3 regions of the Chromobacterium rhizoryzae genome follow, and region 3 is predicted to be linked to each of the others. Evidence: predicted binding sites of a transcription regulator. Region 3 holds the regulator's gene; each other region holds the start of a gene.
What was found. The regulator sigma-54, encoded in region 3, starts transcription at its own class of promoters, with help from an activator protein. The targets are predictions, from matches to a motif close to CTGGCACGCTTCATGCTT.
Positions count from the first base shown of each region.

Region 1: glnA (glutamate--ammonia ligase) is a predicted target of sigma-54. The motif match lies at 7,742-7,759, and genes of this name have one in related genera.
Region 2: JC616_RS07625 (ANTAR domain-containing response regulator) is a predicted target of sigma-54. The motif match lies at 5,349-5,366, and genes of this name have one in related genera.

Region 1 covers NZ_CP066126.1:3,821,545-3,831,607, forward strand. Annotated here, with positions in the region: gene JC616_RS17150 (ribosomal protein uL16 3-hydroxylase) at 99-1,232, opposite strand; gene JC616_RS17155 (FKBP-type peptidyl-prolyl cis-trans isomerase) at 1,373-1,852, shown strand; gene JC616_RS17160 (phosphatase PAP2 family protein) at 1,973-2,734, opposite strand; gene prmC (peptide chain release factor N(5)-glutamine methyltransferase) at 2,734-3,552, opposite strand; gene mgtE (magnesium transporter) at 3,561-5,000, opposite strand; gene mtgA (monofunctional biosynthetic peptidoglycan transglycosylase) at 5,202-5,888, opposite strand; gene aroE (shikimate dehydrogenase) at 6,000-6,821, opposite strand; gene JC616_RS17185 (rhodanese-like domain-containing protein) at 7,015-7,467, opposite strand; gene glnA (glutamate--ammonia ligase) at 7,817-9,235, shown strand; gene JC616_RS17195 (DUF4124 domain-containing protein) at 9,347-9,829, shown strand; gene glnL (nitrogen regulation protein NR(II)) at 9,952-10,063, shown strand, end outside.
Region 2 covers NZ_CP066126.1:1,663,093-1,673,155, reverse strand. Annotated here, with positions in the region: gene JC616_RS07645 (sensor domain-containing protein) at 1-2,397, shown strand, start outside; gene infA (translation initiation factor IF-1) at 2,805-3,074, shown strand; gene JC616_RS07635 (hypothetical protein) at 3,084-3,305, shown strand; gene JC616_RS07630 (glycoside hydrolase family 19 protein) at 3,745-5,067, shown strand; gene JC616_RS07625 (ANTAR domain-containing response regulator) at 5,399-5,989, shown strand; gene JC616_RS07620 (CmpA/NrtA family ABC transporter substrate-binding protein) at 6,006-7,103, shown strand; gene JC616_RS07615 (MFS transporter) at 7,406-8,608, shown strand; gene nirB (nitrite reductase large subunit NirB) at 8,628-10,063, shown strand, end outside.
Region 3 covers NZ_CP066126.1:1,131,180-1,141,242, forward strand. Annotated here, with positions in the region: gene JC616_RS05130 (NAD(P)H-hydrate dehydratase) at 1-408, opposite strand, end outside; gene JC616_RS05135 (flavin prenyltransferase UbiX) at 454-1,089, opposite strand; gene rapZ (RNase adapter RapZ) at 1,124-1,966, opposite strand; gene hprK (HPr(Ser) kinase/phosphatase) at 1,947-2,903, opposite strand; gene ptsN (PTS IIA-like nitrogen regulatory protein PtsN) at 2,896-3,357, opposite strand; gene hpf (ribosome hibernation-promoting factor, HPF/YfiA family) at 3,479-3,793, opposite strand; gene JC616_RS05160 (RNA polymerase factor sigma-54) at 3,861-5,282, opposite strand; gene lptB (LPS export ABC transporter ATP-binding protein) at 5,286-6,014, opposite strand; gene lptA (lipopolysaccharide transport periplasmic protein LptA) at 6,011-6,565, opposite strand; gene lptC (LPS export ABC transporter periplasmic protein LptC) at 6,555-7,124, opposite strand; gene JC616_RS05180 (KdsC family phosphatase) at 7,121-7,645, opposite strand; gene JC616_RS05185 (KpsF/GutQ family sugar-phosphate isomerase) at 7,671-8,651, opposite strand; gene JC616_RS05190 (cation:proton antiporter domain-containing protein) at 8,771-10,063, shown strand, end outside.

The DNA.
Region 1 (10,063 bases), 2.6 Mb from region 3:
CTTCCGCAAAGCAGCATAGCCACAAAAACGGGCGTTTACCCCTGTCGTTGAGGCCAGAATTTGTCGATATCACTTGCGCATCCGAACAATTTCTGTGGTTATTTTGCTACATTCGTCGCCAAATGCCAATAGCCTGCCAGGTATCCCTCGTACAAACATTCCTGCATGCCAGGCCCAAGCGCCGCGCCGGCAATGCTTCTGGCATTGGCGAAGACGCGCCAAGCGGCGAAATCCTCTTCCGCGGCCTCCAGTTTCTCGCCGTTGCAATAGAAACTGTCGCCACAGAACAGGATCTGGCTCTTGCGGTCCAGTTCCAGTCCGCGCAATGTCGCTTCGCTCTCGAATTCGGCCTCGTCCAACTCCTCTTCCGGCGCGTCGTAAAATACATGCGCCTTGGGTTCGGTCAGATAGTGGCCCAGGAAGTCCCCCACCGCGGCCTTGTCCCAACGGATCTGCTCCAGCAGACGGCTGACCTGCTCCACCATCTCGTCGCCGATCCGCGCCGGGTCCTGCTGCAGCTTGAGCCCGGGATCGGCATACACGCCTTCCGCGCAGATGCGGTCCTGCAGATGCACCAGGAATTGCGTCGCCAGTTCCTGCGCCGGCGGCGCGCGGAAGCCGATCGAATAAGTCATGCCCGGGTCCAGCGCCACGCCGTGATGCGCGCACTTGGGCGGCAGATAGAGCATGTCGCCGTGCTCCAGCACGAACTCCTGCTCGCAACGGAAGTCCTTCAGCACCCGGATCGGCGCGTCTTCGATGAAGTCGTCGTCGTGCTGGGTGGAGATCTGCCAGCGCTTGCGCCCGCCCACTTGCAAGAGGAATACGTCGTAGGCGTCGAAATGCGGTCCCACGGTGCCGCCCGGCGGCGCGTAGCTGATCATCAGATCGTCCAGCCGCGCGTAGGGAATGAAGTTGAAGCGCCACAGCAGCTCGTCGATATGCGGCAGATGCTGGTTAACGCCCTGCACCAGCAAGGTCCAGTCCGTCTCCGGCAACCGGCGGAAACGCGCCGGGCGGAACGGACCGCGCTCCAGGCTCCAGCGGCCGTTGCGGCATTCAATCAGACGCGACTCCGCGTCTTCGCGGGTCGCCAGTTGCGACAGCACCGAAAAATCCGCCAGCGGCCCCACTTCGGTCAGGGCGCCGCGGATCAGCAAAGGCTTCTTATGCCAGTACTCGGCGAGGAACTGTTCGGGCGACATCCCGCCCAGCAAAGTTGTTGTGTTCATGGCAGTTTCACGGGCTGAAACGCCCGGCAATGGTTTACAATATGGGATGCGCGCAATTGGCGGCGCATCTGAAAATCGTTTTCGATGGCCGGCTTGCGCCGCCATCCGCTTTATTTACCTTCCTTCACGGATCCGCACTCATGCAAATCTCCAAAAACACCGTCGTGACCCTCCACTACGAGATGTTCGACGCTGACAACAACCTCCTCGACAAGACCGAAGAGCCGATCAGCTATCTGCACGGTGGCTACGACGGCATCTTCCCGCTGGTGGAAGAAGCTTTGGAAGGCAAGGCCGTTGGCGACGCCATCGACGTCAAGATGACGCCGGACGACGCTTTCGGCGACCCGGAAGAAGAACTGATCCGCTTGGAAGACCTGGACGTGTTCCCGGCTGACGTCGAAGTCGGCATGATGTTCGAAGCCGACGATCCGGAAACCGGCGACGTGCTGCTGTTCCGCGTCACCGACATCGCCGACGGCAAGGCCGTGGTCGACGCCAACCACCCGCTGGCCGGCCAGAGCATCCGCTTCACCGCCAAGGTAGTGGAAATCCGCGCCGCCAGCGCCGATGAAGTCAGCCATGGTCATGCCCACGGCGAGCACGGCCACCACCATTGATCAGGCATCCGGCCCTGCCGGCACCGGCGTTATTGTAATGCTTTTGCCGGCGCGCCGGCCTGATTTCGACAAAGGCGGCCCATTGGGCCGCCTTTGTCATGCCTGAGCGCGAACGCTGCGCTATCCCAAGCGCGCGCGCCGCCAGCGCCAACAACCCGCGGCCAGCACCAGCGCGCACACCGCCAGCCTCAGGCCGTATTCCTCATGGCTGCCCGGCTTGTACAACAGCCACAGCAGCTGCAGCGCCAAGGCCGGCAGCATCAGCGACTGCAGCCGCGCGCTCAAGCCCGCCGGCCATCCCCGAGGCCAGGCCCAGCGGCAAGCGGCGCACATGGACGCCCATCCCAGCAAGGCGCCCACCGTCACATCCAGCGGCCAGTGCACGCCTATCGCCAAGCGCGACAGCATCACCAAGGCCACGGCCGCCGTCAGCAAGGCTCCGCGGCGCAAGACGCCTGAATAATAAAGAAAACTCGCCAGCGTGGCGGATGCCATCGCATGGCCGGAGGGGAAAGAGCCGTTGCCGGGCAAATCATCCAGCAATTGCACCGAGCCCGGCGGCAGCGCCAACGGCGGTCGCGGCACGGCGAAGCCCGCCTTGAGCACGATGGCCAGAAACACGCCGACGCCGCAGCCCACCAACAAGGCCGGCAGCTTGTCCGGCCGCCGCCAGCTCAAGGCCAGCAGCAGGGCCAGCACCGTGGGCCAGTCGCCCAGCACGCTCAACAGACGCCAGAACGCGCCGGGCGCGACGCGGCCGGCCTCATGCAGGATCAGAAACAATTCTCGATTGAAATCCGGGGACACTGCCAGCAGGACAGCCAGCGGCGATAACAACAACGCCGGCCACAGCCGGCGCAAACAGGACAACTTAAACCACATCAGTCAGCTTTCATCGTTGCAAGGGTGATTCGATCCAGACCCGCCAGATCGACAATGGTTTCCACTTGCAGCAAACCCGCGTCGGCGAAAAGCCCGCGCACCGCCGCGCCCTGGTCGTAGCCGTGCTCGACGATCAAGCCGCCGCCCGGCGCCAGCCGTCGCGGCGCGTCGGCGGCGATGGCGCGCAGACAGTCCAGCCCATCGGCCTCGTCGGTCAGCGCCATCCGCGGCTCGAAGCGCACATCCCCCTGCCCCAGGTGTTCGTCGTTACGCTGTATATACGGCGGATTGGACACGATGAGATCGAAGACCGCGTTCTCGGGCAAGGCTTGATACCAGCTGCCCTGATAAAAATCGACGCGCGCGCCCAGGCGTTCCGCGTTGCCGCGCGCGATGGCCAGCGCCTCCGGCGACAGATCAACGGCGCAGACCCGCCATGCCGGCGCCTCCAGCGCCAGCGTCGCGGCGATGGCGCCGCTGCCGGTGCCCAGGTCGACGACGCGGGCGGCGCGGTCGCCAAACCGCTGCAAGGCCGCCTCGATCAAGTGCTCGGTTTCCGGCCGGGGGATCAATACCTGCGGGCCCACGGTGAAATCGCGGCCGTAGAACTCTCGCCGGCCGATCAAATAGGCCACCGGCTCGCCGGCGGCGCGCCGGGCGGCGAGCGCGCGGAAACACGCCTCCTGTTCCGCACTCAGCGTCTGTTCCGGGTAGGCCACGATGCGGGCGTGAGTCAGCCCCGGCGCCGCCTGCTGCAATAGCATGCGGGCTTCCAGGCGGGGCAAGGGGTATAGGCGCAGCGCCTCGGCTATCGTCAGCATGGTCGTCACAACAGGAACAGGGTGGCGAGACCCAGGAAAATGAAAAAGCCGCCGGAGTCGGTGCAGGCGGTGATCAGCACGCTGGAGCCCAGCGCCGGGTCGCGGCCGGAGCGCTGCATCAGGCAGGGAATCAACACGCCCATGGTGGCGGCCAGCATCAGATTGAGCAGCATCGCGCCCAGCATCACCAGACCCAGCGAAAAGCTGCCGTACAGCAGCCAGGCCACGCTGCCTATCACCCCGCCCCACAGCACGCCGTTGATCATGCTGACTCGCAACTCCTTGCGCCACAAGCGCCAGGCCTGGCTCAGCTGCATCTGCCCCATGGCCAGCGCCCGCACGATCATGGTGATGGTCTGATTGCCGGAGTTGCCGCCGATGCCGGCGACGATGGGCATCAGCGCGGCCAGGGCCACCAATTGGGAAATGGAGTGTTCGAACACGCCGATCACCCGCGAGGCGATGAAGGCGGTGCACAGATTGATCGCCAGCCAGGCCCAGCGGTTCTTCACCGAGTCGATCACCGGCGCGAACAGGTCTTCTTCCTCTTTCAAGCCGGCCAGATTCAGCACTTCGCTGTCGGATTCCTCGCGGATCACGTCCACCATCTCGTCCACGGTCAGCCGGCCGATCAGCTTGCCGGCCTCGTCCACCACCGGCGCGGTGATCAAGTCGTAGCGCTCGAAGGCCAGCGCCGCGTCGGCGGCGTCCTCGTCCGGGCTGAAGCTGACCAGCTCGGTGGCCATCACTTCGGCCACCAAGGCGTCGGGGTCCGACACCAGCAGTTTGCGGATGGACAGCACGCCCTTGAGCAGGCCCAAGTCGTCGATGACGAAGATTTTGTCGGTATGCGCCGGCAGTTCGTCGAAACGGCGCAGATAGCGCAGCACCACTTCGCAGCTGACGTCGGCGCGGATCTTGACCAGGTCGAAGTCCATCAGCGCGCCGACCTTGTCCTCGTCGTAGGACAGCGCGGATTGCAGCTGGGCGCGCTCTTCCTCGTCCAGGCCGCCCATCACTTCGTACACCACCTGGCGCGGCATGTCCGGCGCCAGTTCGGCCAGTTCGTCGGCGTCCAGTTGCTCGGCGGCGTTGACCAGCTCGCCGTGCTCCATCACTTCGATCAGCGATTCCCTGACCGCGTCGGACACTTCCAGCAGGATGGCGCCGTCGCGCGCGCCGCCCACCTGGTCCCAGACCAGCAGGCGGTCTTCCAGCGGCAAGGCTTCCAGGATATGGGCGACGTCGGCCGGGTGCAGCTGCTCCAGCTTCAGCCGCAGCGCTTCCAGATTGTAATGCGGGGCCAGCGGGTCCGTCGGCGGCTCGGACGCCTCCTGACGGGATACAAGATCTTCCAACTGCCGCTGGCGCTCGATCAGGCGCTGCACCAGGGCCAGGCTTTCTTGCAGACGATCGGCGGATTGTTGCTTGAAGGCAACCGTCATGCACGTCTCCTTCCGCCCAGATGGCGCGCGCGGCGCGGGCGGTCTGAGGCGGGCGTTATTCTCTAACGGTAAATCGGGATTGGATTACGGGGTAACTGGGTAAGTCCATTGCGTAGCCGCCATGCCTCGCGCATGGCGCACTCAAAGAAAGTCGCGATTGTAACATGCCGCCTGCGCCGCTCCAATCCGGCCCCCGGGCGCTCACGGCAGTTCCACATAGCCCATTCGCCGCTGGATGATGCGGGTCTTGCGCGCCAGGCCCGGCGCGCCGCGATGGCTGTCGTAATAGCGCGGATTGGGCACCATCGCCGCCAGCTTGGCCGCCTGCGACGAAGACAGCCGCGCCGCGCTGGAGCGGTAGTAATAGCGCGAGGCCGCCTCCGCGCCGAAAACCCCGTTGCCCCACTCGATCACGTTCAGGTAAATCTCGAAAATGCGCCGCTTGTCCAACACCGTTTCCAGCATCACCGTGATCAAGGCTTCCTCCACCTTGCGCCACGGCGTCTTGCTGCTGGACAGGAACAAATTCTTGGCCAGCTGCTGGCTGATGGTGGAGCCGCCGGCGACGATCTTGCCCTTCTTCAGGTTTTTTTCGAAAGCGGCCTCGATGCCGTCCCAATCGAAACCTTCGTGATCGACGAACTTGGCGTCTTCCGACGCGATCAGCGCGCGCTTCAGATTGGGCGAGATCTGCTCGTAACTCACCCATTTGTGGCGCAGCTCCGCCTCGGGGTCGTCCTGCTGCAGCTTGGCCAGCTGTTCGTTCATGAAGGCGCTGGCCGACGGGTTGTGGCCGCGCCAATAAACGATATGGCCGAAGATCCACAGGTTATACAGCAGAAAGGCGGCCATCAGGGCCGCCAGTACTTTCAGGAAGAGACGCATCATCTGACTCGCGAAGCGAGCCCCCTCGCAGGGCAAGGGGGATTGGGATTCAAACCGCGGGAGGGAAAAGCGACGCCTTGTTGATGGGTCCGGACCCGCCGGACCCGGCGAGCGTCAGGCCAGCACTTCCCGCAGCATATTGGTCACCTTGCGGGTGGCCGGCTCCACGCCGCGCCAGATGGCGAAGGACTCCGCCGCCTGCTCCACCAGCATGCCCAGGCCGTCGGCCAGCATGCCGGCGTTTTCCGCCTGCGCGCGTTGCAAGAAAGGCGTCAGGCCCTTGCTGTACACCATGTCGTAAGCCAGGGTGCGCGCGGTGAACAGGCCGTAGGGGATGGGCGGCAATTCATTGCTGAGGCTGGTCGAGGTGGCGTTGATCACGATGTCGAAGCTGCGGCCCTTCAATTGCTCGTAGCCTATGGCCTCCACCTTGCCCCAAGGCGCGAAGTGATGCGCCAGCGCCTCGGCCTTGATCAGCGTGCGGTTGGCGATGGTCAAGGAGGCCGGCTTTTGCGCCAGGATGGGTTCCAGCACGCCGCGCACCGCGCCGCCCGCGCCCAGAATCAGCACCTTGGCGCCGGCGATCGGGTAGTCCAGATTGTCCACGATGTCGCGCACCAGGCCCACGCCGTCGGTGTTGTCGCCGTAGATCCTGCCGTCGCGGAAGCACAGGGTATTGACCGCCTCCGCCGCGCGGGCGCGCTCGGTCAGCTCATTGGCGAAACGGTAGGCGTCGCCCTTGAACGGCAGCGTGATATTGAGGCCCTTGCCGCCGGCGGAGACGAACTCGGCCACCACCTCGTTGAAACGCCCCAGTTCGGCGAACAACTTGTCGTAAGCGATATCCTGGCCGGTGGCCGTCGCGAATTCGTTATGGATGAACGGCGACTGGCTGTGCGAAACAGGGTTGCCGATAACGGCGTAACGGTCGGTCATGAGTCAGCTTTCCAAGATTTGGCTATGTTTTCGGTATTCGGATAGAGAGTGGCTAACAAAGCCCCGGCGCCGCGTCGCGCTTGGCTTTGTTGGCGGCTCTCGTCGCGTCCGCGCCGCCCTGCCGGCGGCGCTATGACACTTTGCCGTGGAATACGCCAAACTTCAACCACGACGTCGCCGCGCCGGCCCCGGCTCAGCCTTGTTGCCAGGGCAGGCCGCGCGCTTTCCAGCCGCCCACGGTGTTGCGGTGGCCGTCGGCGTCCTTGTCGCCCTCAAACCCCTCCAGCACGTTGTAGGCTTCGGTGTAACCGGCGGCGGCGGCCATGCGCGCCGCTTCGTCCGAGCGCACGCCGGAACGGCACATCAGCATCAGCACGCCGTCCTTGGGCAGCATGTCCTGCAATTGCTCGATGAAACGCGGATTGGGCTGCATGCCGGGAAAGCTTCGCCACTCCAGCCGCTGGGCATAGGGCACCACGCCGACGAACTGCCATTCCGCCGCGCTGCGCACGTCCAGCAGCACCGCTTCCGGCATCGCCTGCTTCAGCTGGTGCGCTTCCTGCGGCGTCAAGGCGCCGCGATAGGGCAAGCCCTGTTCTTCCGCCCGGCGCCGCGCCTGTTGCAATAGCCGCGTCATCTGATCCATGCAAGCTCTCCCCGCGGCCCGGCCGCCTTGTCGAACCGCCGACACCCCTTGACGCTGCGCCGGCCGGCCTCAGCGTCTTAGCGGGGTTTTGTCAGCCGCTCTCGTTACCTTATATACGGAATATACGGATTATCCATATCGACGAAGACGGCCGCAATGCCGTCAACGCCCTGTTTTGGTGCATAAGCCGAATCCAGGCACCACCCTGGTTCATTCAACTCCGCTAGCGCCCGGTTTTGGGCTATGACACAATGGAATCTCAGCGATTTCAAAGCTGGCACGCTTAATGCTTAAGAGCCTGCCATCCACTCATTCGCACATGATGCATGTAGCCTTTCAGGAGAAAACCATGGCGGTTGCAGACGTAGTCAAGCTGATTACCGAAAATGATGTCAAGTTCATCGACCTGCGCTTTACCGATACCCGCGGCAAAGAACAACACGTGTCGATTCCGGCCCATGTGCTGCTGGACGATCCGGACGCATGGTTCGAACACGGCCACGCTTTCGACGGTTCCTCGATCGCGGGCTGGAAAGGCATCCAGGCATCCGACATGCTGCTGATGGCCGACCCGGCCACCGCCCGCATCGACCCGTTCTACGATGAACCCACCGTCTTCCTGCACTGCGATGTGATCGATCCGGCCGACGGCAAGGGCTACGACCGCGACCCGCGCTCCATCGCCAAACGCGCCGAAGCCTATCTTAAGGCCTCCGGCCTGGGCGACACCGCCTATTTCGGCCCGGAACCGGAATTCTTCATCTTCGACAGCGTGACCTGGGGCACAGACATGTCCGGCTGCTTCGTCAAGATCAAGGCCGAAGAAGCCGCCTGGGCTTCCGCCGAGGAGTTCGAAGGCGGCAATATGGGCCACCGCCCGGGCATCAAGGGCGGTTACTTCCCAGTGCCGCCGGTGGATTCCTCGCAAGACATCCGCTCCGCCATGGTGCTGCTGCTCGAAGAGCTGGGCATCCCGGTGGAAGTGCACCACCACGAAGTGGCCACCGCCGGCCAGAACGAGATCGGCACCAGGTTCAGCACCCTGACCCAGCGCGCGGACTGGACCCAGATCCTGAAATACGTGGTGCACAACGTGGCCCACAGCTACGGCAAGACCGCCACCTTCATGCCCAAGCCCATCGTCGGCGACAACGGCTCCGGCATGCACGTGCACCAGTCCATCTGGAAGGACGGCAAGAACCTGTTCGCCGGCGACGGCTACGCCGGCCTGTCCGAAACCGCGCTCTACTACATCGGCGGCATCATCAAGCACGCCAAGGCGCTGAACGCGATCACCAACCCGGGCACCAACTCTTACAAACGCCTGGTGCCGCACTATGAAGCGCCGGTGAAGCTGGCCTACTCCGCCAAGAACCGCTCCGCGTCCATCCGCATTCCGCACGTGGCCAGCCCCAAAGGCCGCCGCATCGAAGCGCGCTTCCCGGACCCCTTGGCCAACCCCTATCTGTGCTTCTCCGCTCTGCTGATGGCCGGCCTGGACGGCATCCAGAACAAGATCCACCCGGGCGACGCCGCGGACAAGAACCTGTACGATTTGCCGCCGGAAGAAGACAAGCTGATCCCGACCGTGTGCGCCAGCCTGGACGAGGCGCTGGCCGCTCTGGACAAGGACCGCGAGTTCCTGACCCGCGGCGGCGTGTTCTCCAATGACTGGATCGACGCCTACATCGAGCTGAAGATGCAGGAGGTCAACCTGACCCGCATGACCACCCATCCGGTGGAATTCGCGATGTATTACTCGCTGTAATACCGGCGCATGGAAAAACGGCAGCCTCCGGGCTGCCGTTTTCATATATGACTTGTCCGGCGGATTTGCATATCATTGCAGAGCTGAAACCCGGAACTCGACACGCCGCCCATGAAAACTCTATCGCTTTGTCTCTTGCTGTTGCTGAGCGCCTCCGCTCACGCCACCGTTTACAAGTACGTGGACAAAGACGGCAACGTCACTTTCACCAATGTGCCGATACGCGGCGCGCAGGCGATCCGGCTCAACCCGCTCTCCTCCTATCCCAGCCAGCACAAGAAAAGCGCCTCCCCGGCCAACAGCAGCGGCGGCAACGGAGACGCCAAGCCCTCCGGCAGCTACCCCAGCGTCGATCCCGGCACCCAGAAGCAGCGCGACAACGGCCGTCGCAAGATCCTGGAACAGGAGCTGGCCAATGAGCAAAAAGCGCTGAGCGAGGCGGAAAAGGCGCTGACCGACGGCAAGGCCACGCGTAACGGCGACGAAACCCGCAATTACCAGAAATACCTGAACCGGGTGCAGAAGCTGCAGGACGAAGTCACCGACCGCCAGAAAAACGTGGAAGCCTTGCGACGCGAGCTGGGGCAGAACTAGTTTGACGCACCATCATGGTGCATACTGAAAAGAAATGGGCCATTCCCGGGCGCGCGGGCATGGCCCGAATTTTGCTCAGCCTGCGCAAGCCCTCCGCCTCAGCCTACAGGACACACCGCACCATGCCGCCGACCAGCTTTGCCGGACTAGAACTGCTGGACACCCCCGTGCTGATCGTCGACGCCGACGGCGCGCTGCATTTCGTCAATCCCGCATGCGAGAACCTGCTGGCGC
Region 2 (10,063 bases), 530 kb from region 3:
GAATGGCGAAACGAGGCGCGGGCGGCCGGACCGCCGGCCGAGGCCCCGGCCATCCCCCGCTCCAAACTCTGCTGGCTGGAACAACAGCTGGGCCAGCAACGCACCTTGCAACTGAACGACAGCGCCGACGCGCCGGAAGCCGCCGCCGCGCTGCGCCAATTGCTGGGCGACAACGGCCAGAGCGCGCTGCTGGCCACGCTGCGGCCTCGCCAATGCTGGCGCGGCGTGCTGGCGGTCAGCGCGCCGACGCCGCATAGCTGGCTGTGGATAGAGCAACACATGCTGCAATCGGTGGCGGACATGCTGTCCAACTTCCTGGAGCGCAGCCAATACCACAGCGACGCTCAACGCCGTCAGAGCGAGGCGCTGGCCCAGGCGCGGATAGGCCATTGGGAATGGCGGCGCGGCGACGCCGCCCCGCATTGGTCGGAAGAGCTGTACCAATTGTGGCGGCTGGACCCCGCCCGGCCCCCGCCGCCGCTGGCGCGCTTGCCCGCCTTGCTGCCGCCCGCCGACTGGCCGCCGCTGCGCCGCTGCCTGCGCCAAGTGCTGCGCCGGCGCGAAACCGCGCAGCTTGACCACCGCATCCTGCTGCCGGACGGCGGCGACCGCCACGTGCGCCATCACATCTCGCTGGAACAGGACGGCCGCGGCCGCGTCGTCCGCCTGAGCGGCACCTTGCAGGACATCAGCGAATTCAAGCGCCGCGAACAGACCCTGCAGCAGGCCGCCGCCGTTTACGAACACACTTTGGAAGGGGTGATGATCGCCGACGCCGATCTGCGCATCCTCGACGTCAACCCGGCCTTCAGCGCGCTCACCGGCTACGCCCGCGCCGACCTCTTGGGCCAGAGCCCGCGCCTATTGCATTCCGGGCGCCACGACGCCGGCTTCTACCGCCGGCTGTGGCAGACCGTGGCGGAACACGGCCGCTGGCAAGGCGAAATCTGGAACCGGCACAAGGACGGCAGCGTGGCGCCGGCCTGGCTCACCGTCACCGTGGTGCGCGACGCCGACGGCGCGGTGCGCAACTACGTCGGCGTGTTCTCCGACATCGCCCAGATCAAGAAATCCGCCGCCGAAATGGCGCAGCTGGCGCATTACGACTCGCTGACCACCCTGCCCAACCGGCTGCTGTTCCTGTCGCGGCTGGAACACGCGATCCAGACCGCCAAACGCGAACGCCGCCGCGTGGCGGTCTTGTTCATCGATCTGGACAACTTCAAGCAGATCAACGACACCCGCGGCCACGGCGCCGGCGACCGCCTCTTGGTGGAAGTGGCCGCCCGGCTCAAGGACTGCCTGCGCGCCAACGACACCGTGGCCCGCATCGGCGGCGACGAATTCCTGATCCTGCTGGAGAACCAGAAAGCCGACAATCCGGTGATCGACATCGCCAACAAGATCGTCAAAGCCTGCGCCCGGCCGTTCCGCCTGGAAGAACAGGAGGTGGAAGTGGGCTGCAGCGTGGGCATCAGCATCTACCCGCGCGACGGCCAGGACGCGGAAACGCTGATGCGCAACGCCGACGCCGCCATGTACCAGGCCAAGAACGACGGCAAGGGCGCCTTCCGCTTTTACACCGAGGAACTGACCCAGCGCGCGCGGCTGCGGGTGGAACAGGAACGCGAGCTGCGCCTGGCGCTGGAGCGGCGCGAGCTATTCCTGGTGTTCCAGCCCAAATATCATCTGCAAAGCGGCGCCCTGATCGGCGCCGAGGCCTTGCTGCGCTGGCAGCACCCGAGCCGGGGCTTGATCGGGCCGGACACCTTCATTCCGCTGGCCGAGGAAACCGGCCTGATCATCCCGATCGGCAGCTGGCTGATCCGCCACGCCTGCGGCATTCTGCGCCGCTGGAAGGACGCCGGCCTGTCGCCGGGCGTGCTCAGCCTCAATATCGCCGGCGCGCAAATCCAGCGCGCGCCCATTCTGCAAACCCTGAAGCAGGCGCTGCGCGACTGCCGGGTTCCGCCGCAGCAGATCGAACTGGAAATCACCGAGCGCTTCGTGATGAGCAATCCGGACGCGCATCTGTCGGTGCTGCGCGAACTGCGCCAACTGGGCGTCGGCCTGTCCATCGACGATTTCGGCACCGGCTACTCCTCGCTCAGCTATCTGCGCCAATTGCCGGTGCAAACGCTGAAAATCGACCAATCGCTGGTGCGCGGCCTGCCGGACCGCGAGCACGAAACCAGCATCAGCCTGGCCATCATCTCGCTGGCCAAAACCCTGCACCTGGGCCTGGTGGCCGAAGGCGTGGAAAACGAAGCCCAGCGCCGCTTCCTGCTGGACGCCGGTTGCGAGCACGGCCAAGGTTTTCTCTACGCCCGGCCGATGCCGGAAAACGAATTCGCCGAACTGGTCAAGAAAGGCGGCGCGGCCCCGCTCCGCCTCTAATGAACCGGTTTACGATCCGCCGCGCTTAGGCGGGATAGCGGGACAAGGGCGTTGAAACCCGCTTGCCAATGCGATTTTCAACACAACGGCGACGGCGGCGGATAAATCCATCTCCCTGATTTTTTTGTGAAAACCGCCTCATCGCCGCGCCTGATTCGGCCATTGCCGGATAAATTCTTGTATTTTTCTGACAAATCAGTGCGTTAGATATATAATACCGTTCGCCTCAGATTTTCTGATCGTTCCGGCAGCTGCCTGTCGGACGCTCCGCCTTGCCTGAGGGCTGCCTGTGAAGCCAGCCCCTCCCTAGCTTGGTTACCGAATAGACGCGCCAATAGCACCCGCTCGCGGCAGTCCATGTGACTGCCGCTGTGGCTGTTGGCCTACCGTATTAGAAAGGAATCGTAATGTCCAAAGAAGACATGATCGAACTGGAAGGTGTTGTCATTGAAATGTTGCCCGAGTCCCGCTTCCGCGTGCGTCTGGACAACAACGTCGAAATCCTGGCCTATGGCTCGGGCAAGATGAAGATGCACCGTATTCGCGTTCTGGTAGGCGACCGCGTCACTGTAGAGATGTCGCCCTACGACTTGACCAAGGGCCGCATCAATTTCCGTCATCCGACGGCGCCGGCCGGCGGCGGCACGCCTCGCCCCCATCACAACCGACGCCGTTGATCTGCCGGCATGACCCGCTATCGCGGTCATGCCCTGGAGCAACATTTGCGAGTCAATGAACTCAAACCCGGCGATTACATCGCCGAACAACACGATAGCGCCGCAATCACATTTACCGTGATTGCGGTCAATGCAGTAGGACGTCACTGTCACGTCACTTTTTCGTCGGAACTGGGCCTGGATTCCGCCAGCTACCCGCACGACGCCTGGATCAACGCCTCTCGCCCCTGAGACGGCCGCACGGTCCGATTGACGCTCAACGCCGCACCCGTCCGGGATCTCACCCCGGCGCCCGCCGCGGCCGCTTCCGCCTTCTTCGCCCCTTCCGGCTTAGCCGCGCGCCGGCCGCATGGCCGCGTCAATCCCATTCTCCTTCAAAAAGTCGTTTGACATATCAAAAATTGGTTCCATAGTGGTATCTATGCCGTGCGTCGCGCGCGGCAGAAAACCATCTAGGGCAACCTCGAAAACCGCCGCGATCCGTTCAAGAACAAGACGCGTCCTCTGACATCAGAACGCAAGCCCCGAGACCGCGCGCAAGGCAAAGCCAGAAGCCTGTGACTGAGCGAGGCCATCGGACCGCGCAGCGGGTGTGTCGAGGCCCCCATAAACGGCTGCGATGATTTCGCGCGGCGTCCCCCGCGCCGGCAGCCCGACAACAGGAGCCAACATGCGCAAACCCTTCACCGCCCTGCTGCTGAGCCTGGCCTGCCAGTCCGTTTTGGCCGCGCCCTGGAACGCCGGCGCCGTCTATCAGGCCGGACAGCAAGTCCAATGGCAAGGCCAGGACTGGCAGGCCAAATGGCGCACCCGCGCCGAAACGCCGGCCGCCAACCCCAGAGGCAGCTGGACGCCGGCGGCGGCCCAGGCCACGGCTTTGGCCGAACCGGGCCAGCCTCAGCCGCCCACGCTGCAGCAAGCGCTGCAATACGAAGCCGCCCTGACCGACACCCCCTTCTTCCGCAACGTCAAAGCCTCGATCCGCACCCTGCCCAACGCCCAGGTGGAACAGGTGACGCCCGGCCGCGCCGCCAACCCGCTGAACGTGCGCCGGGTGGAGCGCCTGCTGCCGGCGAGCAAGTGGGAGTATTACTTCTCCCGCCGCGACGCCAGCTACAGCTACCAGCGCTTCTTGCAGGCCATCGCCAAGTTCCCCGCCATCTGCGACGACTACGGCGACGGCCGCGACGGCGACGCCATCTGCCGCCACAGCCTGGCCACCATGTTCGCCCACTTCGCTCAGGAAACCGGCGACCACAACCGCAGCGACACGGTGCCGGAATGGCGGCAAGGTCTGAAATACCTGCGCGAAATGGGCTGCGCCGAAACCGGCCCCGGCTGCGGCTACAACACCGAATGCGCCGATCCGGTGTTCAACAAGGTGTGGACCTGCGGCAAGAACGCCGACGGCAGCTGGAAAAAGTACTTCGGCCGCGGCGCCAAGCAGCTGTCCTACAACTACAACTACGGCCCCTTCTCCCAAGCCATGCACGACGGCGACCAATCCGTGCTGCTGAAGAACCCGGACCTGGTGGCCTCCACCTGGCTCAACCTGAGCTCGGCCACCTTCTTCTTCGTCTTCCCGCAGCCGCCCAAGCCGTCGATGCTGCATGTGCTGGACGGCACTTGGGCGCCCAACGCCGCGGACAAGGCCGCCGGCGCCGGCAACAACTTCGCCACCACCATCCAGATCATCAACGCCGAGTGCGGCGGCGGCACCGAGCGCCAGGCGGCGCAGAACCGCATCGATTACTACCGCCAGTTCGCCAAGGACCTGGGCTGGGACTACGGCAACGAGCAGCTGTCCTGCGCCAATATGCAGCGCTTCAGCGCCGCCAGCTCCGCCGCCTACAACATCTATTGGGAAAAGGACTGGAAATGGGGCAATGACTACAAATGCCAGCTGGTGAACTACCAGACCCCGTACAGCGCGCTGCAAGCCGGCAACTACCAGCGCTGCGTCGAGGACAACTGGAACGTCAAACTCAAATGAAATCGGCCGGCTCCGCTCGCGCGGGGCCGGCCTCGCCAACGACTGTTGTTCACCCGTGTTTCACCTCCTGTCCATTGGCCTTGTCTCCGCTCCACGATAAGAGCGGCTAACAAAATTCCTGATGCTGCGTTGCGCCGACTTGTCGTACTCAAGTACTGCCTGCGTCGGCACGCCTTGCCTCAGCCGTAAAACTGATTTTTGTTAGCCACTCTAAGACATCGCGGCTAAACGCCGCGTCAATCCGGCCCCGTCCTCGCTAAAAATCGCGTCAAGAGTTCCCTTGGGCACGGCGCTTGCTTCAGCCAAGCCGTCCCTTCTCCCCGGTGCCGCAATGTCCACGCCTCCGCCGCTGCGCCTGCTGCTGGTCAACGACCACGCCAAAACCATCGCCTCGCTGCGCCAGGCGCTGGCGCGCGCCGGCTACGCCGTCGTCGCCGAGGTGGACGGCGCCGCCGCGCTGCTGCAGGCGGTGGAGCGGCTGCGGCCGGACGTGGTGATCGTGGACACCGAATCCCCATCGCGCGACACCCTGGAGCAGTTGGCGCTGCTGGGCGAGATCGCGCCGCACCCGGTGGTGATGTTCGCCGACCAGGGCGACCTGCCCACCATAGAAGCCGCCGTCCACGCCGGCGTGGCGGCCTATGTGGTGGACCAGGCCGACGCGGCGCGGCTGGCGCCCATCATCGACCTGGCCCGCGCCCGCTTCGCCGAGGACGCCCGGCTGCGACAGCGGCTGGCGGCGGCGGAACAGCAGCTGGCCGAACGCAAGCTGATCGAGCGCGCCAAGGGCATTCTGATGGACAAGCGCCGGCTCAGCGAAAACGACGCCTACCAGGCGCTGCGCCGGCAGGCGATGCGCGAGGGCCTGCGCGTCGCCGATCTCGCCCGACAACTGATCCAGGCCGCCGAACTGCTAGGCTGAGCCGCGAGGAAATCCCATGACCGTCCCCCACCGCCTGCGCCTGGGCTATCTGCCGCTGACCGACAGCGCGCCGCTGATCGTCGCGCGCCAGCTCGGCCTGGACCGCCGCCACGGCCTGGAACTGGAATTGCTGCGCCAGCCTTCGTGGAGCGCGGTGCGCGACAAGCTGCTGGACGGCCGCCTGCACGCCGCCGCGGCGCTGTACGGCCTGGCCTACGGCATGCAGCTGGGCCTCGCCGGCCCGCAAGCGGACATGGCGCTGCTGATGACGCTGAACCAGAACGGCCAGGCCATCACCCTCAGCCATCCGCTGGCCGACGCTCTGGCGGCGGCGCCGCAGCAGGCCTTGCCGCGCCGCGTCCGCCAAGGCGGCGCGCCGCTGACGCTGGCGCACACCTTTCCCGCCGGCACCCACGCGCTATGGCTCAATTACTGGCTGGCGGCGCAAGGCCTGGACCCGCTGCGCGACGCGCGCCTGGTGGTGATTCCGCCGCCGCAGATGGGCGCGGCGCTGGAAGCCGGCCAGCTGGACGGTTTTTGCGCCGGCGAGCCCTGGCACCAGCAGGCGGCGGCGCGCCAGGCCGGCCGCATCGCCGTCGCCAGCGGCGAGATCTGGCCCGGCCACCCGGAAAAAGCCCTGCTCTGCCGCCGTGGTTTCGCGCAAGAAGAACCGGCCGCCGCCGCCGCGCTGATCATGGCGCTGCTGGAAGCCTGCCGCTGGCTGGAGCACGGCGAAAACCGCCGCCAAGCGGCGCGCTGGCTGGCGCGGCCGGAGCATATCGCCCTGCCGGAAACGCTGATCGCCGCCACCCTGCCCTCGGCCGCCGCCGGCGCGTCGGCGCTGCGCTTCTTCGACCAGGGCCGGGTCAACTATCCCTATCCGTCCGACGGCGTCTGGTTCATCGACCAGTTCCGCCGCTGGGGCTGGCTGCGCGGCGACGAGGACGCGCAGGCCGTGGCCGCCGCGGTGAGCCAGAGCCGGCTTTACCGGCAGGCGGCGGACGCGCTGGGCCTGCCCGCGCCGGCCCGGCCGCAGCGCCGCAGCCGGCTGTGCGACGGCGTGGAGTGGGACGGACGGCCGCGCTACCCGGCGACGGAGCGTCTGCTTGATTAAGCCTCGCATGTTGCAACGCACAAACTCAGTGCGCGGCCGGCTATTTTCGCACCAGCGCGGTGCGGCTTCCCGCCGCGAATCCACGCGAAACCCGGATTTCCGGCGCGCGGAGGCTGGCACGGCGTTTGCATAAGTCAAGCCGGGCCTGGCACAAAGACGTGCCCCGCCCACCCCAAATGCTTGTCCGGCCAATGGCGGCCGGGACGGCAACGGACAACGGCGTCCGCTCCTGCTATCACCGAGGAGCGAACGCCGTTTTTATTTTGGCCGGCCCCCGGCCGCTCGCGGCACAGGAGTTTCGCATGGACCGTTCTTTCTGGCACACCGGGCACAAGCCCACCTTGCTGTCCGCCTTTCTCTACTTCGACCTCAGCTTCATGGTCTGGTATCTGCTGGGCCCGCTGCAGGTGCCCATCGCCGCCGCGCTGGACCTGGACACCCAAGAACGCGCGCTGATGGTGGCCACTCCCATCCTGGCCGGCGCGCTGCTGCGGCTGGCCGTCGGCATGCTGGCGGACCGCATCGGCGCCAAGCGCACCGGGCTGATCGCCCAGATCGTCGTCATCGCCGCCTTGCTCGCCGCCTGGCGCGTCGGCCTCTCCAGCCTGGGCGGCGCGCTGCTGCTGGGCCTGTTCCTGGGCGTGGCCGGCGCCTCCTTCGCCGTGGCGCTGCCGCTGGCCTCGCGCTGGTATCCGCCGGCGCATCAGGGCACGGCGCTGGGCATCGCCGGCGCCGGCAACTCCGGCACCGTGCTGGCGGCGCTGTTCGCGCCGGCGCTGGCGCTGCAGTTCGGCTGGCAGAACGTGTTCGGCCTCGCCTGTCTGCCGCTGCTGCTGGCGCTGCTGCTGTTCGCCCGGCTGGCCAAGGACGCGCCAGGCGCGCCGCCGCCCAAGCGCTGGGCCGATTATCTGGCGGTGCTGGCCCAGCGCGACGCCTGGTGGCTGATGCTGTTCTACGCCATCACCTTCGGCGGTTTCGCCGGCTTCGCCAGCGCGCTGCCCGGCTATTTCCACGACCAGTTCGGCTTCGACGCCAAGACCGCCGGGCTCTATACCGCCGCCTGCGTGTTCGCCGGCTCGATGATGCGGCCGCTGGGCGGCGTACTGGCGGACCGCGTCGGCGGCACCCGCTCGCTGCTGGCCGTCTACCTGGCGGTGGCGGCGCTGCTGTTCGCCGCCGGACTGGAAGCGGGCGGCGCCGGCGGCGCGCTGCTGCTGTTCGTGCTGGCCATGCTCTGCCTCGGCGCCGGCAACGGCGCGGTGTTCCAGCTGGTGCCGCAGCGCTTCGGCGGCGAGATCGGCGCGGTCACCGGCCTGATCGGCATGGCCGGCGGCGTCGGCGGCTTCCTGCTGGCTGCCGGCCTGGGCGTGATCAAGCAGGCCAGCGGCGGCTACGCCATCGGACTGTGGCTGTACGCCGCGCTGGCCTTGGCCGGCTGGGCCGGCCTGGCCGGGCTGCGCCAGCGCTGGCGCGCCGGCTGGTCTCTCGCCAGCGCCCGGCTCTGAACCCGCGAGGACATCCATCATGACCAAACCCAAACTCGTGGTGGTCGGCAACGGCATGGCCGGCATCCGCACCGTGGAAGAGCTGCTGACGCTGGCGCCGGACCTGTACGACATCACCGTGTTCGGCGCCGAGCCGCACCCCAATTACAACCGCATCCAGCTGTCGCCGGTGCTGGCCGGCGAACAGACCTTCGACGACATCGTGCTCAATCCGCGCGCCTGGTACGCCGAACGCGGCATCAGCCTTTACACCGGCAAGACCGTGGTGGAGCTGGACCGCGCGCGCCGCCTGGTGCGCGCCGACGACGGCAGCGTCGCCCCTTACGACAGGCTGCTGCTCGCCACCGGCTCGCTGCCGGTGATGCTGCCGCTGCCGGGCCGCGATCTCGCCGGCGTCATCGGCTACCGCGACATCCGCGACACCGAAGCCATGCTGGCGGCCAGCGCCGGCGGCGGCCGGGCGGTGGTGATAGGCGGCGGCCTGCTCGGCCTGGAAGCCGCCTACGGCCTGAAGCAGCGCGGCATGGACGTCACCGTGGTCCACCTGGCGGACTGGCTGCTGGAAAGACAACTGGACCCCGCTGCCGCCCAGTTGCTGCAGGCCTCGCTGGAAGCGCGCGGCCTGCGCTTCCTGCTGGGCCGCCAGACCGCCGCGCTGCTGGACGACGGCCATGGCGCGGTGGCGGCGGCGCGGCTCGCCGACGGCGAAACCCTGGAGGCCAAGCTGGTGGTGATGGCGGTGGGCATCCGCCCCAATATCGCGCTGGCCGCCGGCGCCGGCCTGCACTGCGAGCGCGGCGTGGTGGTCAGCGACGCGCTGCAGACCTTCGACCCGCGCATCTACGCGGTGGGCGAATGCGTCAGCCACCGCGGCGTCTGCTACGGGCTGGTGGCGCCGCTGTTCGAACAGGCCAAGGTCTGCGCCAACCACCTGGCGCAGCTGGGCAGCAGCCGCTATCAGGGCTCGGTGATGGCCACCAAGCTCAAGGTCACCGGCATCGATCTGTTCTCCGCCGGCAACTTCATCGGCGGCGGCGATTGCGAAGAGATCGTGCTATCCGACCCGGCCAGCGGTCTGTACAAGAAACTGGTGCTGCGCGAGGACAAGCTGATCGGCGTCTGCCTGTACGGCGACACCGCCGACGGCGCCTGGTACTTCAAGCTGCTGCGCGAGCAGCGCGCGATAGGCGATCTGCGCGAGCGGCTGATCTTCGGCGAAACCGCCATCGGCGACGTCGGCGTCCAAGGCCAGAGCCGCGCCGCCGGCATGCAGGACGGCGACGAAGTCTGCGGCTGCAACGGCGTCAGCAAGGGCGCCATCGTCAAGGCGATCAAGGAAAACGGCCTGTTCACCCTGGACGAGGTCAAAAAATGCACCAAGGCCGGCAGCTCTTGCGGCTCCTGCAGCGGCCTGGTGGAGCAGATCCTGATGAACACGGTGGGCGCGAGCTTCCA
Region 3 (10,063 bases):
GGTCCATTCCAGGTCGAAGTCCCGGCTCAGGCCCACGCCGAACAGGCCGTCTATGACCAGTTGCGGCGCGCGGTAGTCGCGCGGCAGATCGAACATCACATGGCCCTGGGCCTGCTCCAGCTCATGCAGGGCTTCCGAGGTGGCGGGGCTAGTGGGCTGGGTGGGCACCAGCACGTCGACGCGGAAACGACGGCGCATCAGTTCCAGCGCCGCGTACAGCGCGTCGCCGCCGTTATTGCCGGGGCCGGCGCAAATCAACAGCCGGGACGCGCTGGGCAGGTGGTGGCTGACCCAGTCCGCGGTGGCCATCGCCGCGCGCTGCATCAGGTTGTAGCCGGCGTCGGTGGCTTGGCGCTCCAGTTGGCGCAAGGCGTCCAGGCTGAGAATGCTTTGGTCTTGTGTCGGCATCCCAAGGTTCCTCTTTGACCGGGCCGCAAGCGGCGCGGCGGCTGGCTAGGGGGCCGCGGGGCGGTCCGGGGCGGGCTCGCCCCAGCGCGGCGTCAATTGATTGTCGATGCGGAGCTGATCCAGAATTCGCGCCACCACGAAGTCGATCATATCGTCCACGGTCTTGGGATGAGTATAGAACCCCGGAGACGGCGGCAGGATGACAACGCCGAGACGAGCCAGCTTGAGCATGTTTTCCAGATGGATGGCGGAGAACGGCGCCTCGCGCGGCACCAGCACCAGCTTGCGCTGTTCCTTGATGCTGACGTCGGCGGCGCGTTCGATCAGATTGTCGCTGCTGCCCTGGGCGATGGCGGCCAGCGTGCCCATCGAGCACGGGCAGACCACCATGGCGTCGGCCGGGTTGGAGCCGGACGCCACCGGCGCGAACCACTCTTCGCGACCGAAGACCGCCAGCTGGCCGTCGCGCGCGCCGCTGCGTTGCATCAGCCATTGCCGGGCTTCGGCCGGGCGCGAGGGCAGGGTCAGGTCCATTTCCTGTTTGGCCACCACTTGCGCGGCCTGCGAATACAGCACCCAGACGCGGACGCCGGCGGCGATCAGGCAATCGATCAGCCGCAGGCCGTAGGGCAGTCCGGAGGCGCCGGTCAGGGCGACGGTGACGGTTTGGATCGGGCGCATGAATGTCTCCTGTAGGCGGGCGGCCCGAATGCGTTCAGTTCTGGCGGTAGAGCTGGCGATGGCGCACCAGCACCTGTTCGGCGGCGAACAGGCGGGCAAGGCGTTCCGTGATGTAGACCGAGCGGTGCTGACCGCCGGTACAGCCGACGGCGACGGTCAGATAGCTGCGGTTTTCCATGCTGAAACAGGGCAGCCATTTGCTGACCAGCTGCTGGATGTCGTCCACCATCTGCTGCACTTCCGGCGTTTGCTGGAAGAAGTCGATGATGGGCTGGTCGCGGCCGGTGAACGGGCGCAGCTGCGGGTCGTAATAGGGATTGGGCAGGCAGCGGACGTCGAAAACGAAGTCGGCGTCCCGCGGCAGGCCGTGCTTGAAGCCGAAGGATTCGAAGATCAGGGTCAGCCGGCTGCTGTCGGCGTCCACCAGCTCGCGCACCCAGCTGCGCAGCGCGTTGGCGGACAGCTCGCTGGTGTCGATGCGGGTGCCCAGTTCCATGATCTCGGCCAGCATGTCCTGTTCCAGCAGAATGCTTTCCTCCACCGTGACGTCGGCGCCGGACAGCGGGTGGCGGCGGCGGGTTTCGGAGAAGCGCTTGACCAGGGTGGCGGGCGTGGCTTCCAGGAACAGCAGGCGCACGTCCACATGCTGAGCCCGCAGCTTTTCCATTTCCGCCGGCAAGGCGCCCAGCGACGGGCCGGAGCGGGTGTCCACGCTGATGGCGATCTGTTCGTAGCCGTAGTCGGCGTACAGCGACATCGCCTCGTGCAGCATGGTGGCCGGCAGATTGTCCACGCAGTAGAAGCCGGCGTCTTCCAGCGCGCGCAGCGCCACCGACTTGCCGGAACCGGACAGGCCGCTAATCAATATCAGGCGCATTTTCCTGGTCTCTGAGGAAGTTGGTGTGGCGTTCGATGAATTCGCGGGTGCTGTCTATGCCGCGCAGCTGCAGGATGTAGTTGCGCACCGCGGCCTCCACCAGCACCGCCAGGTTGCGGCCGGCGGCCACCGGCAGCACCACTTTGCGGATGGTGACGCCGATGATGTCCTGGGTTTCCGACTGGATGTTGAGGCGGTCCAGCGCCTGCATCGCCTGGTCGTTGGCCTTGACCAGGTGGATGATCAGCCGCAGCACCTTCTTCGGCCGCACGGCGGTTTCGCCGAAGATGGTGCGGATGTTGAGGATGCCCAGGCCGCGCACTTCCAGGAAGTCGCGCAGCAAGGGCGGGCAGCGGCCTTCCAGCGTGTCGGGGCCGATGCGGTACAGCTCCACCGCGTCGTCAGCCACCATGCCGTGGCCGCGGGAAATCAGTTCCAGCGCCAGCTCGCTCTTGCCCATCGCCGAATCGCCCATGATCAGCACACCGATCTCGAACACGTCGAGGAAGACGCCGTGCAGCACGGTGGACACCGCCAGCGCCCGCGCCAGATAGATGCGCAGCACATCCATCAGGTAGGGGCTTTCCAGCTTGGTGGTCATCAGCGGGACGTTGTGGGTGTGGCAGTAGTCGCGCAGCAGCTTGGGCACCGGCTGGTCGTTGGCCACCATCACCACCGACATGCTCTTGTGGAACAGCTGGTCCAGCGCGGTCTTGGCGGCGGACTGTTCCAGCCGGTTCAGGTAGTCCACCTCGGCGAGGCCCAGCACCTGGACCCGGTTGGGGTGGATGAAATTGAGGTGGCCGACCAGCGCCTGCGTGGGGCGCTGTTCGTCGTTGCCTATCATATTGTCGGCGCCGCCGGTGCCTGCGACCCAGGTCAGGTTGAGCTTCTGCTGGTTTTCCTGGTACAGCCGGCGGACGCTGATGCTAGGCATTGGGCACCCAATTATTGAGCAGCTGATAGAGCTCGTCGCGCAGGGGGATGCCCAGCATCTGCTCGCGCATCTGGCGGCTGGAGAACAGCTGCGCCAGTTCGGACAGCACTTGCAGGTGCAGGTCCGTGGCCTGTTCCGGCACCAGCAGCACGAACAGGCACTGCACCGGCTTGCCGTCGGGCGCGTCGAAGGGAATCGGGGTCTTCAGACGGATGAACACGCCCATCGCGTCCTTGAGGCCGCGCGCGCGGCCGTGCGGAATCGCCACTCCCTGGCCAAGGCCGGTGGAGCCGAGCTTTTCGCGGGCGAACAGGCAATCGAAGATTTCGCTGCGCGCGATGCCCCGGGTATTTTCAACCAAGAGGCCGACTTGCTCGAACACGCGCTTCTTGCTGGCGACGTCCAGATCCAGCAGGACGTGTTCGGGTGTCAGGATTTTGCCGATGAGGTTCATATTGGATTATGCATGCGGCTGAGAAAAACCCGGCAATTCTACGTTGCCTTGATAGTACTGAAAACGGGCAAGTGCAAAGAAAAGCGGGAACCCGCAGGCCCCCGCCTTCCAATTCAAGGGATTACAGGCTGGCTTCAGGCGCCGGAGCACGGTGTTCAGACTGCTTTTCCTTGTGTTTCAGCACTTGACGGTCCAGCTTGTCGATCAGCAGATCGATGGCGGCGTACATATCGGATTCGGTGGCTTCCACGTGGATGTCCTTGCCGGACAGATGCACGTTGACTTCGGCCTTTTGCACCAGTTTATCAACAGACAGAGTAACGGAAATGTCGATCACATGGTCGACATGTCGAGTAACGCGCTCCATTTTGGTTTCAACGTATTCGCGCAGGGCGGGAGTTACTTCCAGATGCAGTCCAGTTACTTTGAGGTTCATACCCTAGCTCCTTCTGGTGTTGACAGTCCGGTCGGGTCGGCCGGATCGCTGTATTCCGCCGCCTGGGTCACAGCGTCTTGCGCTGGTTGACCGGCGGTATCTGCATGGCTTCACGATACTTGGCTATCGTGCGTCTGGCAACTTGTATTCCCTGTTTGGCCAGCGCTTCGACCAGGGCGCTGTCGGACAGCGGTTTGCTCGGCGATTCGGCGTCGATCAGGCTGCGGATGTGGGCCTTGATCGCGGTGGCGGAGCACTCGCCGCCGCTGTCGGTTTCCAGCGCGCTGCCGAAGAAATACTTGAGCTCGAACAGGCCGCGCGGGCAGAGCAGGTATTTCTGGGTGGTGACCCGGGACACCGTGGATTCATGCAGGCCCAGCTCGTCCGCGATGTCGCGCAGAATCAGCGGGCGCATGGCCACTTCGCCGTGTTCAAAGAACGATTGCTGCCGTTCAACGATAGCTTCCGCCACTTTCAGGATAGTGTCAAATCGCTGCTGGATGTTCTTCACCAGCCATTTGGCCTCCTGCAGCCGCGAGGACATTTCGCCGTTGCCGCCGCGGTTTTCCGCCAGCAGTCGCGCGTACATCTGGTTGACGCGCAAGCGAGGCACGGCGCCGCCGTTGAGGGAGGCCACCCAGCGTCCCTTGCGTTTTCTGACCGAGACGTCGGGGATCACGTACTGGGTGTCGCTGGCGCCGAAACCGGCGGTGGGGCGGGGGTTGAGGCGGGCGATCAGCGCCTGGGCGGCGCGCAGTGCGGCGTCGTCCACGCCCAGCTGTTTTTTCAGCCGGGTGTAGTCGCGGTTGCCCAGCAAGGCCAGGTGGTCGCGGACGATGGCCAGCGCCAGGCCGCGCTGCGGCTCGTCCGGGTCCAGCCGCTGCAATTGCAGCGCCAGCGCTTCCGGCAAGGAGCGCGCGCCGACGCCGGGCGGGTCGAACTGCTGCAGCAGGCGCAGGCCTATCATCAGCTCGTCGGCCTCGATTTCCAGTTCCAGCGGCAGGTGGCTGGCGATGTCTTCCAGCGTCTGGCCCAGATAGCCGTCGTCGTCCAGCTCTTCAATCAGCAGCTGGACGATGGCCTGATCGCGCGTAGGCAGCGCCACTTCACCCAACTGCGCCAGCAGGTGCTCGCGCAGGCTGATAGGACAGGGCACGTTCAGCATCGGGTCCAGCTCGTCGTCGCCGTCGCCGCGGCGTCCGCCGCTGCCCCAGTCGCTCAGTTCGCCGGTCTCCGCGCCGCGTTCGCCGTCGTCGCCGGAGGCGTCGTCGCGGCTTTCCGCCGGGGCCTCCGGTTCCTGGGCGGCGGCGTCCGGCGCTTCGCCCTGCGGCGCTTCGTCGCCGCGCTCCAGCAAGGGATTGTCCAGCAAGAAGCGCTCGACTTCGGTCTGCAGGTCGAGGGTGGACATCTGCAGCAGCTTGATCGATTGCTGCAGCTGCGGCGTCAGGGTCAGCTGCTGCGATACCTTGAGCTGAAGTGTCTGTTTCATCGCTTACAGGTGGAAGTGTTCGCCAAGGTAAACTTCGCGCACCTTCTCGTTGTTGACCAGTTCTTCCGGCTCGCCGGAGGCGAGCACCGAGCCTTCGCTGATGATGTAGGCGCGGTCGCAGATGCGCAGGGTTTCGCGCACATTGTGGTCGGTGATCAGCACGCCGATGCCGCGTTCCTTCAGGAAGGAGATGATTTTCTGGATGTCGATCACCGCGATCGGATCGACGCCGGCGAAGGGTTCGTCCAGCAGGATGAAGCGCGGCCGGGTGGCCAGCACGCGGGCGATCTCCACGCGGCGGCGTTCGCCGCCGGACAGCGACAGCGCGCTGCTGTCGCGCAGGTGGCCGATATTGAGGTCGTCCAGCAGCAGGTCCAGTTCCTTGTCCAGTTCCTTGCCTTTGAGGCCGGACACTTCCAGGATGGCGGCGATGTTCTCCTCCACCGTCATGCGGCGGAAGATGGAAGCTTCCTGCGGCAGATAGCCGAGGCCCAGGCGCGCGCGCTGGTGGATGGGGTAGTGGGTGATCACCTGATCGTCCAGGCGAATCTCGCCGTCGTCGGCGCCGATCAGGCCGACGATCATGTAGAAGCTGGTGGTCTTGCCGGCGCCGTTGGGGCCGAGCAGGCCCACCACTTCGCCGCTGGCGATTTCCAGCGCCACGTCCTTGACCACGGTGCGTTTCTTGAAGCGCTTGCGCAGGCGCTCCACCTTGAGCACGCTTTGCGTCATTTGGCGGCTCCGCTGGCGGGTTTGACCGTCGCCGGCTGGGAGGCGGTGTTCTTGGGCTGCAGGATCACGGTGACGCGGCCCTTGTTGGGGCCGGTGGCGGTGCCGCCGGTCACTTGGTAGGTTTCGTTCTGGGTGTTGTAGGTGATCACATTGCCCACCACCAGGTCGCCTTCGCGCTTGACCCGGGCGTTGCCGGTCAGCACCGCGAGGTTGGCCGCGCTGCTGTAGTCGAGGCGGCTGGACTGGCCTTCCACCCATTCGTTCTTGCCGTCCATTTTCTGGCGGAAGGTGACGATGCGGCCGGTGGCCACCAGGGTCTGGTTGCCTTGCTTGTCCTGGGTGGCGACGACTTTGTCGGCGTTGAGCCGCAAGGTGCCCTGGATGATCACCACATTGCCTTCGCAAGTGGACACGCCCTTGATCTGGTCCATGGTGCAGCCGTTGTCGCTGGTGATTTCCATCGGCTTGGTGCGGTCGGCCTGTTCGGCGTGGGCGACGGAGGCGGCGGCCAGCGCCAGGCCGGCCAGCAGGAGACGGAGCTTATTTTTCATAAATGATCTTGGTGTGAGACAGCAGGTTCAACAAACCTGTCTGTTGCTGGTAGACGAAGCCCACGGAGTTGCCGTGCGATTTGCCCTGAAAGAATACGGTGGGCGCGGCGGAGCGGGCGATTTTCTTGCCGGTGTCGACATGCATGGCGCTGGTGACGACCTTGGTCTCCGGCTTGTCCGCGGCGGCGGGCTGGATCATGGTCGCCTTCTTGTCGAAATAGGCTTGCTGGGTCTTGTTGTTGTAACGGCCGACGTCGCCGATCAACTGGTATTGCAGCGCGCCTTGCTGGTACTGGTAGAGCTCGGGGTTTTCGAAGAAGGCGTCGTCCTTGCCCGGGTATTGCCACATGCGCGAGGCGATCAGCCGCTCGTAGAGCTTGCCTTGCGGGTCGAAGCGGGTGGCGATCAGGTGTTCGGCCACGTACTCGGGCTTGTCCGGGTCCAGTTCGCGGCGGTTGCTGTCCCAGCGCGAGACCTGGTCCAGCCACACGGTCAACAGGCCGGTCAGGCCCACCAGCAGCAGCGGGAACAGGCGGTGGGAGCGCAGCAGGCGGATCATGCCAGATACCTGGCCAGGATGGCGTCGAAGGAACCCTGGGCCTGCATGATCAGCTCGGCCAGCTCGCGCACCGCGCCCTTGCCGCCGGAGCAGCCGGTCACGTAGTGGGCGCGCTGGCGCACCAGAGCCGGCGCTTCCGGCACCGCGACGGCCAGGCCGACGCGGGTGATGATGGGCAGGTCGATCAGATCGTCGCCGATGAAGGCGCATTCCTCGGCCGTCAGGCCGGTGAGTTCCAGCAGTTCGCCCAAGGCCAGTTTCTTGTCGTGCACGCCGCCGTAGTAGTGGTCGATGTGCAGCGCCTGGGCGCGATGCTCGACGCAGCGGTCGGCGCGGCCGGAGATGATGGCCAGCTGGACCCCGGTGGATTGCAGCAGGCGCAGGCCCAGGCCGTCCTGCACATTGAAGGATTTGCTTTCTTCGCCGTGGGCGTTGTAGTAGATGCGGCCGTCGGTCATCACGCCGTCCACGTCCATGATCAGCAGCTTGACCTTGCGGGCCTGCTCAAAAATGCTTTGCATGCTTGTCCTTGCTAATGCCGGCGACTCAGATCACGCCGGCCTTGAATAGATCGTGCAGATGCAGCGCGCCTATCAATTTGTTGCTTTCATCTACGACCAGCAGGCTGGTGATCTTGTTCTGCTCCATCAGGAACACCGCCTCGGTGGCCAGCTTTTTGGGGCTGATGGTGCGCGGCGAGCGGCTCATCACCTGATCGATGGTCAGATCGTAAAGGTTGGCGGAACGTTCCAGCGTGCGGCGCAGGTCGCCGTCGGTGTAGACGCCCAGCAGGGCGTCGTCGGCGGCGCAGACGGCCAGCATGCCCAGGCGCTTGCGGGACAGTTCCAGCAAGGCGTCCTTCAGCGGCGTGCCCGGCGCCACCCGCGGCAATTCCTCGCCGCTGTGCATGATGTCGGAAACGTGGACCAGCAGCTTGCGCCCCAGGCTGCCGCCCGGATGCGACAGCGCGAAATCGCCCTGGCCGAAGCCGCGCGCGTCCATCAGCGTGACCGCCAGCGCGTCGCCCAGCGCCATCTGCACCGTGGTGCTGGTGGTGGGGGCCAGGCCCAGCGGGCAGGCTTCCTTCTCCACGCGGGCGTCCAGGTGGATGTCGGCCTCCTGCGCCATGGTGGAGCTTTCGCGTCCGGTCATGCAGATCAAGCGCACGCCCTTGCGCTTCAAGGCCGGCAGCAGGGCGATGATTTCGTCGCTTTCGCCGGAGTTGGACAGCGCCAGCACGATGTCCTGGGCGGTGATCATGCCCAGATCGCCGTGGGCGGCCTCGCCAGGGTGAACGAAGAAGGCCGGCGTGCCGGTGCTGGCCAGCGTGGCGGCGATCTTGCGCGCCACGTGGCCGGACTTGCCCATGCCGGTGATCACCAGACGGCCGGCGCTGGCCAGGATCAGGTCCACGGCGGCGAGAAAGTCGCCGTTTAGACTGCGCGACAGCGCGGTGAGGGCTTCGGACTCTATCTGCAGGACTTCCCGGGCCAATTGGAGCCGGGACGGAGCTTGTACTTTTTCCATAATTCGAAAGTATATCAAAGGTTATAATCGCTGAACGCAGGCTGGTGCATCTTTTGCTTGGCATGTGTTAAAAATTGCAGTCTTTTTCCTTTCTCTCGCTTCAGGAGCCCCGCCGCGCGATGCATTCGTCACTAGCCCCTATCGTCTTGGTTCTGCTGGCCGCGGTGTTGTCGGTGACCTTGTGCCGCAGCCTGAAAGTGCCGGCCATGCTCGGTTATCTGGTGGTGGGCTTTCTGGCCGGCCCCGGCGTGATGAATCTGATTCCGCAAGGCGAGGAAACCGCCTTTCTCGGCGAGATCGGCATTGTCTTCATGATGTTCTCCATCGGCCTGGAGTTTTCCCTGCCCAAGTTGCGCGCGATGCGGCAGCTGGTGTTCGGCGTCGGCTTCGGTCAGGTGGCGGCCACCATGTTGCTGGTGGGTCTGGCGGTGGGCTGGCTCAGCGGCAGTCCGCTGACCGGTTTCGCCGTCGGCGGCGCGCTGGCGATGTCGTCCACCGCCATCGTCAGCAAATTGCTGAACGAGCGTCTGGAGCTGAACCAGGCCCATGGCCAGCTGGCCATTGGCGTGTTGTTGTTCCAGGACATCGCGGTGGTCCCCTTGCTGATTCTGTTCCCGGCCTTCGCCGGCGGCAGCGACACCTTGTGGATGGACCTGGGCCTGGCGGCGCTGAAGGTGGTGGTGGTGCTGGCCTTGCTGCTGTTCTTCGGCCAGCGCCTGCTGCGGCCGTGGTTCCATCTGGTGGCGCGCCAGCGCTCGGGCGAGCTGTTCATGATCAATGTGCTGCTGGTGACGCTGGGCGTGGCCTGGCTGACCGAGCTGTCCGGCCTGTCGCTGGCCTTGGGCGCCTTCGTCGCCGGCATGTTGATTTCGGAAACCGAATACCGCTATCAGGTGGAGGAGGACATCCGGCCGTTCCGCGACATTCTGCTGGGCTTCTTCTTCGTCACCGTGGGCATGAAGCTGGAACTGACGGTGTTGTTCGAGCGTTTCGGCGAAGTGCTGCTGATGCTGACCCTGCTGCTGCCGATCAAGGTGGCGGTGGTGTTCGGCGTGGCGCGCGGCTTCCGCCACAAGTCCAATGAATCCATGCGCGCCGCGCTGGCCCTGGCCCAGGGCGGCGAGTTCGGCTTTGTGCTGCTGGCGCTGGCCTTGAACCTGCATCTGGTGCCGGCCGGCACCGCTCAGGCGGCGATCGCCGCGATTCTGATCTCGATGCTGATCGCGCCCTTCCTGATCCTGTACGGGGACAAGATCACCCGCCGCCTGATCAAGCAGGACTGGATGTTCCAGGCGCTGGACCTGCACCATATGCTGGTGGAGAGCATGTCCAAGAGCGACCACGTGGTGATCTGCGGCTATGGCCGCAGCGGTCAGGCGCTGGCGCGCTTGCTGGAGGCGGAGGAGATCCCG